Regions from separate parts of the Caloramator sp. E03 genome, predicted to be linked through region 2. Evidence: riboswitches for the same ligand, from Rfam matches in the RefSeq annotation. Region 2 holds a riboswitch; the other holds the start of a gene.
The links. Region 2 has a riboswitch for FMN ahead of FDN13_RS09615 (ECF transporter S component). Riboswitches for the same ligand answer to the same signal wherever they lie in the genome.
Positions count from the first base shown of each region.

Region 1: another riboswitch for FMN. It lies ahead of ribD (bifunctional diaminohydroxyphosphoribosylaminopyrimidine deaminase/5-amino-6-(5-phosphoribosylamino)uracil reductase RibD); the one in region 2 lies ahead of FDN13_RS09615 (ECF transporter S component).

Region 1 is NZ_CP040093.1:1,024,335-1,032,360, reverse strand. It holds gene FDN13_RS05300 (MFS transporter) at 1-844, shown strand, start outside; partial or broken gene tnpA (IS200/IS605 family transposase) at 945-1,220, shown strand; gene FDN13_RS05290 (methyl-accepting chemotaxis protein) at 1,316-3,031, shown strand; gene FDN13_RS05285 (IS1634 family transposase) at 3,156-4,868, opposite strand; gene FDN13_RS05280 (methyl-accepting chemotaxis protein) at 5,034-5,363, shown strand; FMN riboswitch at 5,406-5,525, shown strand; gene ribD (bifunctional diaminohydroxyphosphoribosylaminopyrimidine deaminase/5-amino-6-(5-phosphoribosylamino)uracil reductase RibD) at 5,596-6,687, shown strand; gene FDN13_RS05270 (riboflavin synthase) at 6,692-7,333, shown strand; gene FDN13_RS05265 (bifunctional 3,4-dihydroxy-2-butanone-4-phosphate synthase/GTP cyclohydrolase II) at 7,346-8,026, shown strand, end outside.
Region 2 is NZ_CP040093.1:1,954,306-1,962,331, reverse strand. It holds gene FDN13_RS09620 (LacI family DNA-binding transcriptional regulator) at 1-849, opposite strand, end outside; gene FDN13_RS09615 (ECF transporter S component) at 1,146-1,733, opposite strand; FMN riboswitch at 1,802-1,916, opposite strand; gene FDN13_RS09610 (Crp/Fnr family transcriptional regulator) at 1,936-2,634, opposite strand; gene FDN13_RS09605 (amidohydrolase) at 2,740-3,897, opposite strand; gene FDN13_RS09600 (Tex family protein) at 3,913-6,072, opposite strand; gene FDN13_RS09595 (sensor domain-containing diguanylate cyclase) at 6,162-7,268, opposite strand; gene FDN13_RS09590 (IS30 family transposase) at 7,644-8,026, shown strand, end outside.

The DNA of each region.
Region 1 (8,026 bases), 930 kb from region 2:
AGCATTTGGTGCAGGAATATTTCCAGTAACTATGGCACTTATTGGTGAAATTTTTGAACAAAGTGAAAGGCAAAAATCTATAGGTAAAGTTATGGGCATGATGTTCTTAGGGGGAGCTTCTGCTACATTTATCGGAGGCATAATTGCTTATTTTGGTTCGTGGAGAGCAGTTTATTTCTTATATGGTTTAGGTGAATTAATACTTGCAATTGTTATGTTTAAAAAGCTACCTAAGCTTCCTGGAATAATAAATCATCTTGAATTGACCGGAGTTTATAAAAAAGCATTATCAAATGTAAAACTTATTTCTGTGGTATCAACAATTATGCTTGTTGGTTTTAGTGTATTTGGTAGTTTTACCTATACAGGTAAATTTATTCAGTCAAAAACAGGATATAACATATTAATTGTTGGAATAATATTAACTTCATTTGGTATTGCTACGGTAGTAGGCGGTAGAATAGCTCCAAAACTAAAGAATAACCTTAAAAATAAATTTTTATTGGTTATGGGATTAATTGGATCTGCATCTCTTTATCTATTGTCCCAAACCAACTCAACTTTGTTTATAGTCATAGCTTTATTTGGTTTTGGGCTTGCTTTTGTATCTCTTCAATCTACTTTAGTATCAACATCACAAGAAACTATGCCAAACCTAAGAGGTACTGCAATGTCCCTTGCATCCTTTAACATGTTTATAGGTGGTGCAATAGGTACAAGTATTAATGGAAAAATCATAAATTATTATAATAACTTTAGTTATGTATTTATAGGTGCATCTATTGCAATGCTTATCGTTTCCTTTATTGCAACTTATACAGTAAATAATGCATCAAAAAAATAAAGCTTTAAGGATAAGGCTTCAAAAAATAACCTCCAAGTGATAAAATAAATTTGTTGTCTGTCAATAACAAATTTAAAATCACTTGGAGCTTATTGTTATTATGAATAATGATATTCATAGTTTATCATGTACTAAATGAATTATAAATATTACATATTTTGCTTCGAAATATAGAAGAAAAGCATTTTATGGAGACAAAAGATTGAAAATAGGAGCAATTTTAAGATAATTATGTAATTGGAAAGGAGTAAATATAATAGAAGCTGAGGTATGCCCAGACTATATACAAATGCTAGTAGAAATACCACCCAAAATGAGAGTATCAAGTTTTATGGGATTTTTAAAAAGTAAGAGTAGCATAATGATATATGAAAAATGAGGAAATATAAACAGCAAATACAGAAATAGGTAGTTTGGGTGAAGAGGATATTATGTTATATGCAACTAAATATGAGAAAAGGGGGTAGAAACATGAAATTTTTTACAAATTTAAGTGTTAGAAAAAAGCTTACATCCATATTTGTTTTGGTATTCATTTTTCAATTATCTATTGGAGTTATTGGAATAATAAGCACAAAAAAGATAAGCACCTCAGCTAATTATATGTACAGCACGAATTTGTTATCTATTAAGGATTTGTATGAAATTAAAGGGAATATGGAGCAAGTAAGAGCGGATGTTTTAAAGCTTATATATGAAAAGGATAGCAGCAAAACAGATGAGATTTCTAAAAATATAGATGATTCTATTTCAAAAATATATAAATCTATTCAGCACTATGATACTATGCCTGGAACTGAAGAAGAGGACAGGCTTTATGAGGAATTTAAAAACGATTTGACAAAATACACAGATAAGGTTAACAAGGTTAGAACCTTTGTTAAAAACAATGATTTTAATAATGCAGAATTAGCCTATAATACTGAGCTTAAACCAGTAACCGATTCAATTTTCAAAAAGATACAAAGGTGTATTGAAATAAACGATGAAGTTGCTAAAAATGATAATTCTAGCAATATAGAATTATTCAAAACCATTACATATATAATTGCCATAACTTCATTTATAGCCTTTATTATAATACTTCTTTTAGCATACATAGTAAGTAAAAACATCGTTTCTCCTCTTGAGGGAATTAAAAGCTTTGCACAAAGGATATCAAATTACGATTTTTCTCAGCCTGTTATTATAAAAAGGAAGGATGAGTTTGGGCAGACTGCAGAGTCTTTAAATACTGCTCAGGAAAACATTAAAGGCTTTATAAAAATGATAATGGACAGCTCAAATCAGATACAAATTTCCTCCAAGGATTTATCCACAGCCATTGAAGATTTAACCATAAAATCCATTGAAATAGATGAGGCGATAAACAGCATAGCAGGAACTATGCAGGAGTCAACAGCAGCAACACAGGAGATAAACGCTTCTATTGAAGAGGTAGATGCGAGCATAAATGAACTTTCAAAAAAAGCTTTAGAAGGAAGCAATAACGCAAATGAATTTAAAGAAAGGGCCTTTGAAGTTCAAAAAAACAGCGAAAGAGCAATTGAAGATAACGAAAAAATATTTGAAGAAAAGAAAAAGCTTATGGAAAATGTGATTGAGAAAGGCAAAATAGTAGACAATATAAAGGTTATGGCAGATACAATAGGAAGCATAGCAGAGCAGACAAACCTTCTTGCTCTTAATGCGGCAATTGAAGCCGCAAGGGCTGGAGAGATGGGAAGAGGATTTGCAGTTGTTGCTGATGAGGTTAGAAAACTTGCAGAGCAGTCATCGGAGGCTGTTAAAAATATTCAGGAGACGATTGTAAATGTTCAAAGAGCATTTAAGGAAAGCATTGAGGCTAACAGTGACATGCTAAACTTTATAAACAGCAATGTAAGGCAGCAATTTAAAGTATATGGTGAAACAGGAAAGCAGTATTATAAGGATGCTGATTTTGTAAGCAGAATGTCACAGGAAATAGCTGCTATGTCAGAAGAGCTTACAGCTACAGTTGGGCAGGTTTCCGATGCAGCTGCTAATATGGCGGCAAATTCTCAAAAGACAGGCGAACAGGCTCAGATGATTATGGAAAACGTTAATGAAACTACAAAGGCAATAGAGAAAGTTGCTATATCTATCCACAGCCAGAATGAGGCTGCTGAAAAACTAAATGAGATGATACAAAGATTTAAAATTTGATTTGTTGATATGTTAGTGGTATAATCTCATCTTTGACAGTTGCGCGAAGCAAAAAGCCTGTAGAACCATTGAATATCAAGGGCTCTCAGGCTTTTATACTTTTCAAAAAAGTGAACAATGTTTTTTATTTTTTCGTGTCTTTAAAAATTTTTTTCATTTGTTTCATATTAATTATTTGATAATCCGTTCTAAAGCCAAATTTGTCATGTAAATCATCTGTAAAATCGGTCCTTGTATATATTGGAATATAGCCCTCATTCTTAATCTCATAAAAATTCATTTCTCTAAGTCCTGATATAATATCGCTACACGTATATTTTTCTGAAAGCTTTTTTTCTAATAGCCTATATATCATCAGGGAAATGAAACAAGTTGTAAAATGCGCTTTTATTCTATCATCTCTTCTTAAATATACTGGTCTTGCCTTAAACTCTGATTTCATAATACGGAAGGACTCTTCTATTTCCCAACGCCTTCTATTAATTTTTATAATTGCGGCAGCATCATCACTTATATTTGTACATACTGCGTAAAAACCATCATACATTGCCTCTTGTGCTATTAAATCAGCATTAATGCTGTATAATTCTTTTTCAGCTACTTCACCGTCAGGTGTGCAGTGAGTCTTTGAAATAAAGCGTTTGTAATCATTAGCATTACATTTCTTCAATTTTGTAGGATTGGTATCAATAACCTCTTGAGCTCTCTCTATTTGGTTACCTCTTATAGTTCTTTGATAGTTTCTATATTTCAAGGAAAATGTTACAATAAGTTTTTGTTCAAGCCCGTCTTCTTTTATCCAGCGTTCCTTATAAAAAATTTTATTAATATCTGTTTCTTCGTCAATTTCGTTTAAATTATATACTTTGTCTGAATCGCTAAGATGCCATCCTTTGGGGTCTAACGCCCATTCTTTTAAATGTGATTTTAATTTTTTAATAGATTGTGTAGTAATAAAAGCTCGATTTTGTATATTATTAAATTTTCTGTTTGCTGTAGATGCAAGCCCTGCATCTGTACAAATGATAAATTTTGAAAGCCCAAATTCGGATATAATTTTTTGCTCTAAAGGTTTTAAAGTTACTTGTTCATTAGTATTACCTTTGTTTATACAAAATGCAAGGGGGATGCCGTCTCCATCCATGAAAAGTCCCATTTGAACAATTGGATTGGGTCTATGTTCCTTCGATACTCCATACTGTTTTAATCCTTCTTCCTGTTCAATTTCAAAGAAATAGTTGGTGCAGTCATAATAGAGAACTCCTTTATTACGATTGCAAACTTTAAGACTGTTCTTGTATAATTCTGACTGAATAAAATCTGTTTCTTGTGAAATCACTTCTAAAGCTCTATAAATATGCTGAAGCTCAAAATCAGGCTGCTCAATAAATTTTTTTGATAGTTCGTATGTAGCAAGCTTAGATGATGGATAAATAATTCTTGCATAAATTAATCTTGATAGTATTGAATTTAGATTAAAATTAAATTTATGTTTATCCGAAATATTTTTACAGATATTTTGCAGCCCAAGCTCGTTATATATTTTTTGTAAAAACAAGTAACTACCATTAAAAGTATGCTGTTCGTCCTTGTTAATTTGTTTAACAGGCGAGTATTTTACTAATATTTCTCTTTTCTCTTCTTTTTCTTTTCTATTTAACTCTTCAACGTACCTCTTCCCCCATTCTATAGGGTCTTGTCCGTTTAGTTTTTTTAAAAGTTCATCATAAGTGCCAAGCTTCTCAACTACTTTTGATGTACGCTTGCCTTTTTCATAAACAGATTTAACTACATATAAGGATGCTGCATTTTTTGATTTAACAATTTGTAATCTCATTTTTTCACATCTCTTCATATATTTATATCTATATTATAACACATTGTTACACATTGTGCACTATAAAAATTTAAAATTTGACAAAAAAATAAGCCTATATCAAGGCTTTAAGGCACTTTTTTTGTCTTGCAACTGTCAAAGACCCGCATTGAGGCTAACAGTGACATGCTAAACTTTATAAACAGCAATGTAAGGCAGCAATTTAAAGTATATGGTGAAACAGGAAAGCAGTATTATAAGGATGCTGATTTTGTAAGCAGAATGTCACAGGAAATAGCTGCTATGTCAGAAGAGCTTACAGCTACAGTTGGGCAGGTTTCCGATGCAGCTGCTAATATGGCGGCAAATTCTCAAAAGACAGGCGAACAGGCTCAGATGATTATGGAAAACGTTAATGAAACTACAAAGGCAATAGAGAAAGTTGCTATATCTATCCACAGCCAGAATGAGGCTGCTGAAAAACTAAATGAGATGATACAAAGATTTAAAATTTGATTTGTTGATATGTTAGTGGTATAATATCTATAAAATTATATATTTATCCTTCAGGGCAGGGTGCAATTCCCGACCGGCGGTACAGCCCGCGAGCAGCATTATGCTGCAGATTCTGGTGAAATTCCAGAGCCGACAGTAAAGTCTGGATGGAAGAAGGAGGTGCATGTTTATGTATAGATTTTTTGTGCTCTGAGGATAATATCTTCAGAGCTTTTTTATTTGAGGTGATTTAATGGACGAGTTATATATGAAAAGAGCCTTAGAACTTGCAAAATTAGGTGAGGGCTATACAAACCCTAATCCTCTTGTAGGTGCTGTTATTGTTAAAGAGGGAAAGATTATTGGTGAAGGTTATCATGAGCGCTATGGAGGGCCCCACGCAGAGATAAACGCCTTTAAAAATGCAAAGGATGATGTTGAAGGTTCAACCCTTTATGTTACTTTAGAGCCCTGCAGCCACTATGGAAAAACTCCTCCCTGCGCAGATGCAATAATTGAGAAGAAAATTAAAAGGGTTGTTGCTGCTATGAGGGATCCTAACCCTATTGTTTCAGGGAAGGGAATTGAAAAGCTTATAAAAAGCGGAATAGATGTAAGACTTGGAGTTATGGAAGATGAGGCAAGAAAGCTTAATGAAATATTTATAAAATATATTACAACAAAGACTCCCTTTGTAATATTAAAAAGTGCAATGACTCTCGATGGAAAGATAGCATCCTTTAGCGGAGACTCTAAATGGATTACAAATGAAAAATCGAGGGAATATGTACATAAGGTAAGACAAAGGGTAAGCGCAATAATGGTTGGCATAGGCACTGTAATCAATGATAATCCCCACCTTACAGCAAGAAAAGAAGGAAATGTTATAAAGGATTTAACGAGGATAATAGTAGATACAAACCTTAAAATACCTTTAAATTCCAATGTTCTTGATACTAAAGTTTCCAAAACAATAATAGCCTGCAGCGAATATGCAGATAATAATAAAATAGAAAAACTAAAGAATCTCGGAGCTTATATAATTAAAACCCCCCTTAAGGATAACAAAGTAGACATTAAGTATCTTATAAAATCCCTCGGGGAGCTTAATATAGACAGCGTCCTTTTAGAGGGAGGAGGAACTTTGAACTTTTCCGCTCTAAAGGAAGGAGTAGTCGATAAGGTTATGATATTTATCGCTCCTAAAATAATAGGAGGAGAAAGCTCTAAAACCCCTGTTGAAGGAGAGGGATTTGAGTTTATAAAAGATGCTGTAAAAATAGAAGACATAAACATTAAAAGCTTTGATGAAGACATACTTTACGAGGGCTATATAAAGAGGTGATAGTTTGTTTACTGGAATTGTAGAGGAGATTGGAAAGATAAATAAAATAATAAAGGGCGAAAAATCAGCAAAATTAATAATAAACGCGGATAAGGTTTTAGAAGATGTGAAATTTGGTGACAGCATAGCAGTAAACGGAGTATGCCTTACGGTAACGGATTACAGCTCAAATAATTTTACTGCATATATAATGACAGAGACATTTATTAAAACAAACCTTAAAAACTTAAAACCAAACGACTGTGTAAATCTTGAAAGGGCATTAAAGCTATCAGACCGCTTTGGGGGGCATATAGTATCCGGCCATGTTGATGGAGTCGGGACTATTAAGAGCATTCAAAGGGATGAGATTGCAGTATGGTTTGAAATTAAAGCGCCCTTTGAAATATTAAAATATATAGTTTATAAAGGCTCAGTAGCAATTGACGGAATAAGCCTTACAGTTGCATTTGTTGATGATTTTACTTTTAAAGTCTCAATAATACCCCATACCCTCCAAAGTACAGTTCTTTTTTATAAAAAGACTGGGGATGAAGTTAACATTGAGTGTGACATTCTTTCAAAATATGTTGAGAAGATGATGAAGTTTAATTCTAAAAAAGGATTAGACATGGAATTTTTAAGGGACAATGGATTCCTGATTTAAAGAGGTGATGATATGTTCAATACCATAGAAGAAGCAATTTTAGATATAAAAAATGGCAAAATGGTAATAGTTGTAGATGACGAGAACAGGGAAAACGAGGGAGACCTTTTGATGGCGGCACAAAAGGTTACTGCTGAGAGCATAAACTTTATGGCAAAGTATGGGAGAGGGCTTATATGTATGCCAATTATAAGAGAGAGGCTAAGGGAGCTTGAGATTTTTCCAATGGTTAGTGACAACACTGATATTCATAAAACAGCCTTTACAGTATCAATCGACTCATGCGATACTACAACGGGTATATCTGCCATTGAAAGGGCCGCCACTATAAAGAAGGTTCTTGATGAGAATTCAAAGCCTTCGGATTTTAAAAGGCCTGGGCATGTATTTCCCCTTGAAGCAAGGGAAGGAGGAGTATTAGTAAGGGCAGGACATACAGAGGCTGCTGTTGACTTAGCCAAAATTGCAGGGCTTTATCCTGCAGGGGTTATATGCGAGATAATGAATGATGACGGAACAATGGCAAGGGTTCCCCAGCTTATTGAGTTTTCTAAAAAGCATGGTTTAAAGATTATAACTATAGCTGACCTTATAGCCTACAGAAGAAAAACAGAGAAATTCGTAGTAAGAGAGGCTAAGGCTAATCTTCCTACTAAATACGGCGATTTTACAATAATAGGTTATGTAAATAAA
Region 2 (8,026 bases):
TAATCTAGACATATATATATCATCAAAACCTGCAATTGCTACATCTTCAGGTATTCTAAGACCAATTGTCTTTATATAATTCATTGCTCCTATTGCCATTAAATCTGTTGACGATACTATTGCAGAAGGGTTTAATTTTTTATCTGTAAAAAAATATTTTGCTGCCTCATATCCACTTTGAATATGATAATTTCCCTCATAAACTAATTCATCCCTAAATTCTATTCCTGCCTCAATTAGTGCATCTTTATACCCATAAAACCTATCATTCGCTACTTTATATTTTGCAATTGATTTTACAAAACCAATATTTTTGTGGCCAAGTGATATTAAATGTTTTGTAATTTCTTTCATTCCCTTGTATCCATCAGTATAGACAGAATTTACAGGCTTATCTAATTGCAAATTATCCATAAATATTATTGGAATTTTTTTTGAAAGCTCAAGCAAATATTTAATAGTTTCTTTATCCCCTCTATAGGTACAAATTATCAATCCATCAATGTTTCTATTTATCAAATCATCTATACAATTTATATCTTCATTTATATCTTCACCAGTTGAAGATACTATTACATGGTATCCTTCTTTCTTTGCTGCATCTTCTATATATTTAAAAAGTTCATAATAGAAAGGGTTTATATAATCAGGTATTGTAATCCCTATTGTCTTTGACTTTTTCGTTCTCATTCCTTGAGCAATGATATTAGGCTTATAATTCAGTTCTTCTATTGCCTTCATAATTGTTTCTTTAGTTTTATAATTTACAGGAGCTGTATTATTTAATACTCTTGATACTGTTGCAACCGATACCCCTGAGCGCTTTGCCACGTCTTTAATAGTTGCCATTTCAACACCTCTTATCAATGAATACGTTATCATGAAATTGTTTTCATATATATTTTATAACAAAATAATCAAAATCGTCAATAGATTGTTGAAAATTTCAGAAATATTAAATTAAATATAAAATTTAATTTTTTTAATATATTTTAGCTAATGATTTATTAACGATAAATTATTTCAAATATCAAAAGAGTTATCTATTACTTTAAGGTTTTATTAACCTACATACAAAAAATTTTGCTCATAGCCATTTAAAAAGCTATGAGCTGAGATAAACTAATCCTATAATTAAGCTAAATTTATTTGTGTAGTATTGGTGACACTTTTTTATAAACAAGTAAAGTTATTAAAGATACTATTATTCCTTTTAAAATATTAAAAGGTAATATACTATATATTATAAGAGTATTTATATCCTTTACATTTTTATTTACCTTTGAAGCTATACCAACAACAGCTTTTATTGGAAACATTAATACTTTCTCATAGAGAGGAAGAAATATGAAATAATTTCCAAGAGATGCTATGATAGCCATAGCTACAGTTCCACATATTAAAGAAAAAACAGCTCCTTTTTTTGTTTTATTCTTCTTATATATTACCCCAGCAGTAAATACCATTGCAAAGCCTACTATAAAATTAGCAAACTCTCCAATTCCCGCTGTACTATTTTTAACTATAAGATGAAGCAAATTCTTTATAAATTCAACTAATACACCAGCAAAGGGCCCAATTGAAAAAGCAGCAAAAAGGGCAGGTATATCGCTTATATCAATCTTTAAAAAATCTGGAAACATAGGTAGTGGGAATTCCAAAAACATAAGTATAAAAGCCATAGCAGATAAAACTGAAATTTTAATTAGAGAAGATATTTTTTTGTGTGTCATAAAAACCCTCCTTATTTATCAGGGCAAGTAAACAAAAAACTCCTGAATCTTCAGGAGTTAAATAACAATTTTATCTTCTTCCATCCAGACTTTACTGTCGGCTCCGGAGTTTCACCGGATCATACCTTTCGGCTCGCGGGCTATACCGCCGGTCAGGAATTTCACCTTGCCCTGAAGATTATATTTATTTCTCTTATAAATATTATACAACAAATCTTGATAAGTCAAGTATTTTTATATATTTTCTCTTTGTTTCTATTATCTTTTCTTTTTTCATCTCAGAAACTATTCTTGATAGAGTCTCCCTTGTCATATTTAGTATAGAAGCTATTTGTGCAAGATTAATATCAAGGGTTACAATAATATGACCATTTTCATCTATTTTACTATAATCCTTAAAATATTCCTTTACAAAATTTACAAAGGAGGTTCTACATTCACCTGTTGCAAGGCTTCCCTGCCTTAAAGTCATAGTTCTAATAGAATTTACAATAATCCTTTGAAATTCCTCCCTTATAGCCTCATTATTTTGAATTAATTGTTTTATAGGTTCTTTTTGAATTGCATAGATGTAACAATTAGTAAGGGCTTTATAACTTACAACTTCCGGCATATTAATAAAGGAAGAATGTCCAAAAAAATCTCCTGAAAAAAGATAACCATAACAGAACTTCCTATCGTATAAGCCTTTTTTAACTAAAACCACCTTGCCTCTTTCAATAAAATAGATATAATCGTCAATAATGCCTTCCTTAATAATAATCTCATCCTTTATATATAAAATTTTTTTATATTTATTTTGAAGATTTTCCTCAATAAACTTTTTATAATATTGTATATCTTCCTTAGTATTGTTAGAATAAGAAGATACTATCTCTTTGTAAAGTTCATAGTTTACCATACTATCCCACGCCTTTTAATTAAAATTCAATCAGTATTAATTATCGAATTAAAAAGATAAATATTTATATTTTTTTATAAAAAAATTGCAGGTTTTTCCCTGCAATTATTTCTCATATACAATTTTTCCATCTATAAGTACATACATTGCTTTTGATTGTACATCAAATGGATGTTTATTAAACACTACAATATCTGCATCCTTTCCAACCTCAATAGAACCAACCCTATCATCAATACCTAATATCTCAGCTGGATTTATAGTTATAGCTTTTAAAGCAGTTTCCTCATCAAGACCAGCCTTTACTGCAAGAGCTGCACAAAGAGGTAGATAGTGTACAGGAATTACAGGATGATCCGTCATAAGAGCTATTTTAACCCCTGCCTTTGCAAGGACTGCAGCTGTTTCAAAGGTTAGTTCTCTAAGCTCTATCTTTGATCTTTCAGTAAGAGATGGTCCAACTATTGCTGGATAACCTTCCTTTGCAAGTTCATCAGCAATCAAATGTCCTTCAGTACAATGATCAAGAGTTAATTTTAAATTGAACTCTTTAGCAATTCTTATTGCTGTAAATATATCATCTGCCCTGTGTGCGTGGGCCTTTAAAGGAATTTTCCCTTCCATAACAGGAATTAAGCTTTCCATTTTAATATCAAAATCCGGCATATCATCCTCATCTTTTTTTCCAGCCTCTTTAGCCTTTATATAATCCTTTGTTTTGTATAGATAATCCCTAAGTATTGCAGCTATTGCCATTCTTGTAGTTGGCATCTGATGCTTATCATCATAAGTTGACTTGGGGTTTTCGCCAAAGGCAACCTTCATAGCTGCAGGCTCTTTTACTATCATATCATCAATTCTTTTTCCCTTAGTTTTTATAACTGTAAAGGTTCCTCCAATAACATTAGCACTTCCAGGGCCAGTACATACACAGGTAATACCATTTTCATAAGCCTCTTTAAAGCATTTATCCATTGGATTTATAGCATCTATCGCTCTAAGATGGGGTGTTGCAGGATCTGTTGCCTCATTTCCGTCAGCTCCTTCAAATCCAACTGCATCCTCCCACATACCTATATGGCAGTGAGCATCTATAATACCTGGCATTATATACCCACCATTAGCGTCTAAAACTTTACAATCTCCTTCAATATCTAAATTCCTTCCTACTTTAATTATTTTACCATTATCAATTAAAACCTCTCCATTATCAATATTTTCTCCTGCCATAGATAAAACTGTCCCATTTTTAATAAGTATCATTTAATAACCTCCCATCTATATTCCCTTCATTGAAAGAGAAATTCTTTTCCTCCTTAAATCAACATCAAGAACCTTGACATTTACTATATCTCCTACTTTTAAAACTTCAAGAGGATGTTTTATATATTTATCTGATATCTCAGATATATGAACAAGCCCATCCTGATGAACCCCTATATCAACAAAAGCTCCAAAATCAGCAACATTTCTTACAGTTCCTTTTAATATCATTCCTGGTTTTAAATGCTCTATTTCCATAACTGAGGACATTAAAATTGGCTTTGGTACATCCTCTCTTGGATCTCTTCCTGGTTTTTTTAGCTCTGAAATTATATCTTTTAAAGTTGGAACTCCAACATTAAGCTCTATTGCTAAATTTTCTATTCCCTTTATCTTAACCTTCTCATCAATATCACTTAGCTTTCTATTTTTTACATCTTCAAGGTTATATCCCAATACCTCAAGGAGTCTCTTTGCAGCTTGATATGATTCTGGATGAACAGCAGTATTGTCAAGTATGTTTTCACCATCTAATATTCTTAAAAAGCCTGCACATTGTTCAAATGCTTTTTCTCCAAGTCTTTTAACTTTTAAAAGCTCACTTCGACTTTTGAATTTACCATTTTGCTCCCTATATTCTACAATGTTTTTAGCAATAGCAGAATTTATTCCTGATATATATGTTAAAAGAGATGCTGATGCTGTATTAAGATCTACTCCAACAGAGTTTACACAGTCCTCTACAATTCCTTTCAAACTTTCATCTAGCCTTTTTTGTGACACATCATGTTGATACTGTCCAACTCCAATGGATTTTGGATCTATTTTAACAAGCTCAGCAAGAGGATCTTGAAGCCTTCTTGCAATGGATATTGCTCCTCTTAAGGATACGTTAATATCTGGAAATTCCTTTGCTGCAATCTCTGATGCCGAGTATACTGAAGCCCCGGCCTCACTTACTATAACATAATATACTTTCTTACCGCTTTCAATCTCCACTTGCTTTATAACATCTGATATAAACAGTTCTGATTCCCTTGAAGCCGTTCCGTTTCCAAGGGATATAATATCAACATCATACTTATATATGAGCTCCTTTAATATTTTTGTACTTCCCTCTATATCGTTTTGTGGTGCTGTTGAATAAATCGTTGCGGTATCAAGTAGCTTCCCTGTTTCATCAACAACTGCAATTTTACATCCTGTTCTAAATCCCGGGTCAAATCCCAAAACCACCTTACCTGAAATAGGGGGTTGCATCAAAAGGCTTCTAAGATTAGTTGAAAAAACCTTTATAGCCTGTTCTTCTGCCTTTTCTGTAAGCTCATTTCTAATCTCTCTTTCAATTGACGGTGCTATAAGTCTTGAATAACTGTCCTTTATAGCTGACTTTAAATATTCTGTTTCCTCTCCTTGTCTTTTTATAATATTACTTTCAAGGTAGGAAATTATCTTATCTACAGGAGCTTCTATTTTAACAGATAAGAATTCTTCCCTCTCCCCTCTATTTATTGCAAGTATTCTATGTGGAACAATCCTATTAACAGCCTCACTATATTTATAGTACATCTCGTAAGGAGAAGTTTCTTCCTTTAAAGCCTTAGATGTTAAAAGCCCATCCCTAAAGGTCATAAACCTTATTTCTTTTCTATAATCCGCATTATCAGATATATCTTCAGCTATTATATCAAGAGCACCATTTATTGCTTCATCTATACTTAAAACTCCAAGCTCTTCGTTAATATATTTTGATGCTTCATCTTTTAAAGATATATTAAACTCTTGAGCTATCATAATAGCTGCCAAGGGCTCTAATCCTTTTTCCTTTGCAATGGTTGCTCTTGTTCTTTTCTTTGGCCTAAATGGCCTATAGATATCATCAACCTCAGTTATACTTACAGCATCCTCTATACTTTTTTTAATCTCATCAGTTAGTTTACCTTGCTCTTCGATTAACCTTATAACCTCATTTTTTCTGTTTTCAAGGTTTCTTAAATACATTAGTTTATCATAAAAATTTCTCAGTACTGTATCGTCAAGCTCCCCTGTTGCTTCCTTTCTATATCTTGCTATAAAAGGAATAGTGTTTCCACTGTCTATTAACTCAATTGTATTCTTAACCTGCCATTCTTTAATATTAAATTCCCTTGATAGGGAATGTATTATATCAGCCATATTTAAAACCTCCCTTGTAATATAATATCTATTAATTGTAACTAATGCAAGATTAAACAGAGGTTCATTTACTTATAAAAAAACAGCTGCTATATATTAACGCAGCTGCCAAGCTTTCTTTTTCTTTTATCTTCATACATACTGCTATCAGCACTTATTATTATGTCCTCAAGGCTTGCCCCCTTCCAATATGTACATATACCTGCACTAAATTCTATGCTAATATCTGAATAGTAATTTTTCTTAAAATATTCCCTTATGCTTTCAATTTTTTGAGCAGCCTTTTTACTATCACTGTCGTGCATAACTATTATGAATTCATCCCCTGCATATCTTGCAAGTATATCAGTTGCTCTTATGCTATGCTTAAGAACATAAACAAAATACTTTAAAACCTCATCTCCAATATTATGACCATAATTATCATTTATCATCTTAAAGTTGTCCATATCAATCATAACAAGAGAAAAAGTATTACCATATCTTTCGCATCTTTTTATTTCATTTTTCATCAATTCTTCAAAATAACGCCTGTTATAAATGTCAGTTAATTTATCAATCCTTGTTATCTGAATAAGCTCATTCATTAAAAGAACATTCTTAATTGCCCCTTCAAGTAGCCTTGTTATATATTTAATAAGTTTAATATCATTTTCATTAAATGCATTTTCGCTCTTTTTGCTATCTACGTTTATAATTCCATAAAACTCACCATTTATATAAAGTGGCGCACTTAATGTTGACTTGATATTTAAAGAATCTGTTAAGAGAAGTGTGTTAAATTTTTCTCTTCCTATATTTGTACTATCAAAAACACGAGGATTTTTAATAATAGCTGGAGATTTTAACTTTGTTGTTTTATAAAGATAAAGTTCTTCTATTTTAAAGTTAACCTTTTTAAGCTCATCTAAATCAAAGGAGGTTGCTGCAACATACTCCATAATGTCCTTTTGTCTGTTATATATAAGTATGCTCCCACAGTCTGCCCCTTTTATAAGTTTTACTGTATCATCTATAATCTTCTTATAAAGAGTATTGATATCCTCATAGTTTGCAAGCTCCTCTGATATTTTAAGCAATGTTTTATTTATCTTATTAGTCCTATCATAAAGATATCTTATCTCCTTATATTTTATTGATTTTATAATATAAAAATACAGTAAAAATATCGTACATAATAAATAAAAGTATTTCACCTTAAAGGCCTCCTAAGTATCTTAAAAATATACATTAGTTGTATAGTTATATATATAATTAGATAAAAATTTGATAATTCCTTCTATTTTATTTATTTTTTAGTAGAATTTATAATAACTATTGGTATAGGTGGAATGATTACAGGCGATTTTTCTATAAATCCATCTTTTAAAATGCTTTTATTATCACATATACCTGTAACTCCAACTATAAAGGATCTTTGATTAACAAGCTTTTCGTATTCAAGTATTTTTTTATTTAAAATTTCAAGGATTCATTGTATAATTAAATGCAACAGGTAAAAAATATTTAAACCATAGTGAAAATCATGTATGATATAGGTGACAAATCCAAACATACAGGAGGTTTTCACTATGGTTCATAAAAATAATTATAACACACCTATACGTTCTTTTAAACATCTGAAATCTTATGAACGTGGAGAAATTTTTGCCTTGCTTAAAGAAGGTAAAAGTATTCGTTATATTGCTAAAAAATTAGGACGAAGTCCAAGTACTATAAGCCGTGAAATTAAACGTGGTACTGTATCACAATTAAAAAGTGATTTATCTTATTATTCAAGTTATTTCCCTGAAACTGGGCAAGCTGTCTATAAAAATCACCGCTCAAATTGCGGAGCAAAAATTAAATTGGCTAAAGTAGAAACCTTTATAAAATTTGCAGAAGAAAAAATCCGTAAAAATAATTGGTCTGTTGATACTGTCGTTGGTTATTGCAAAACTGATCCTTCTTGGAA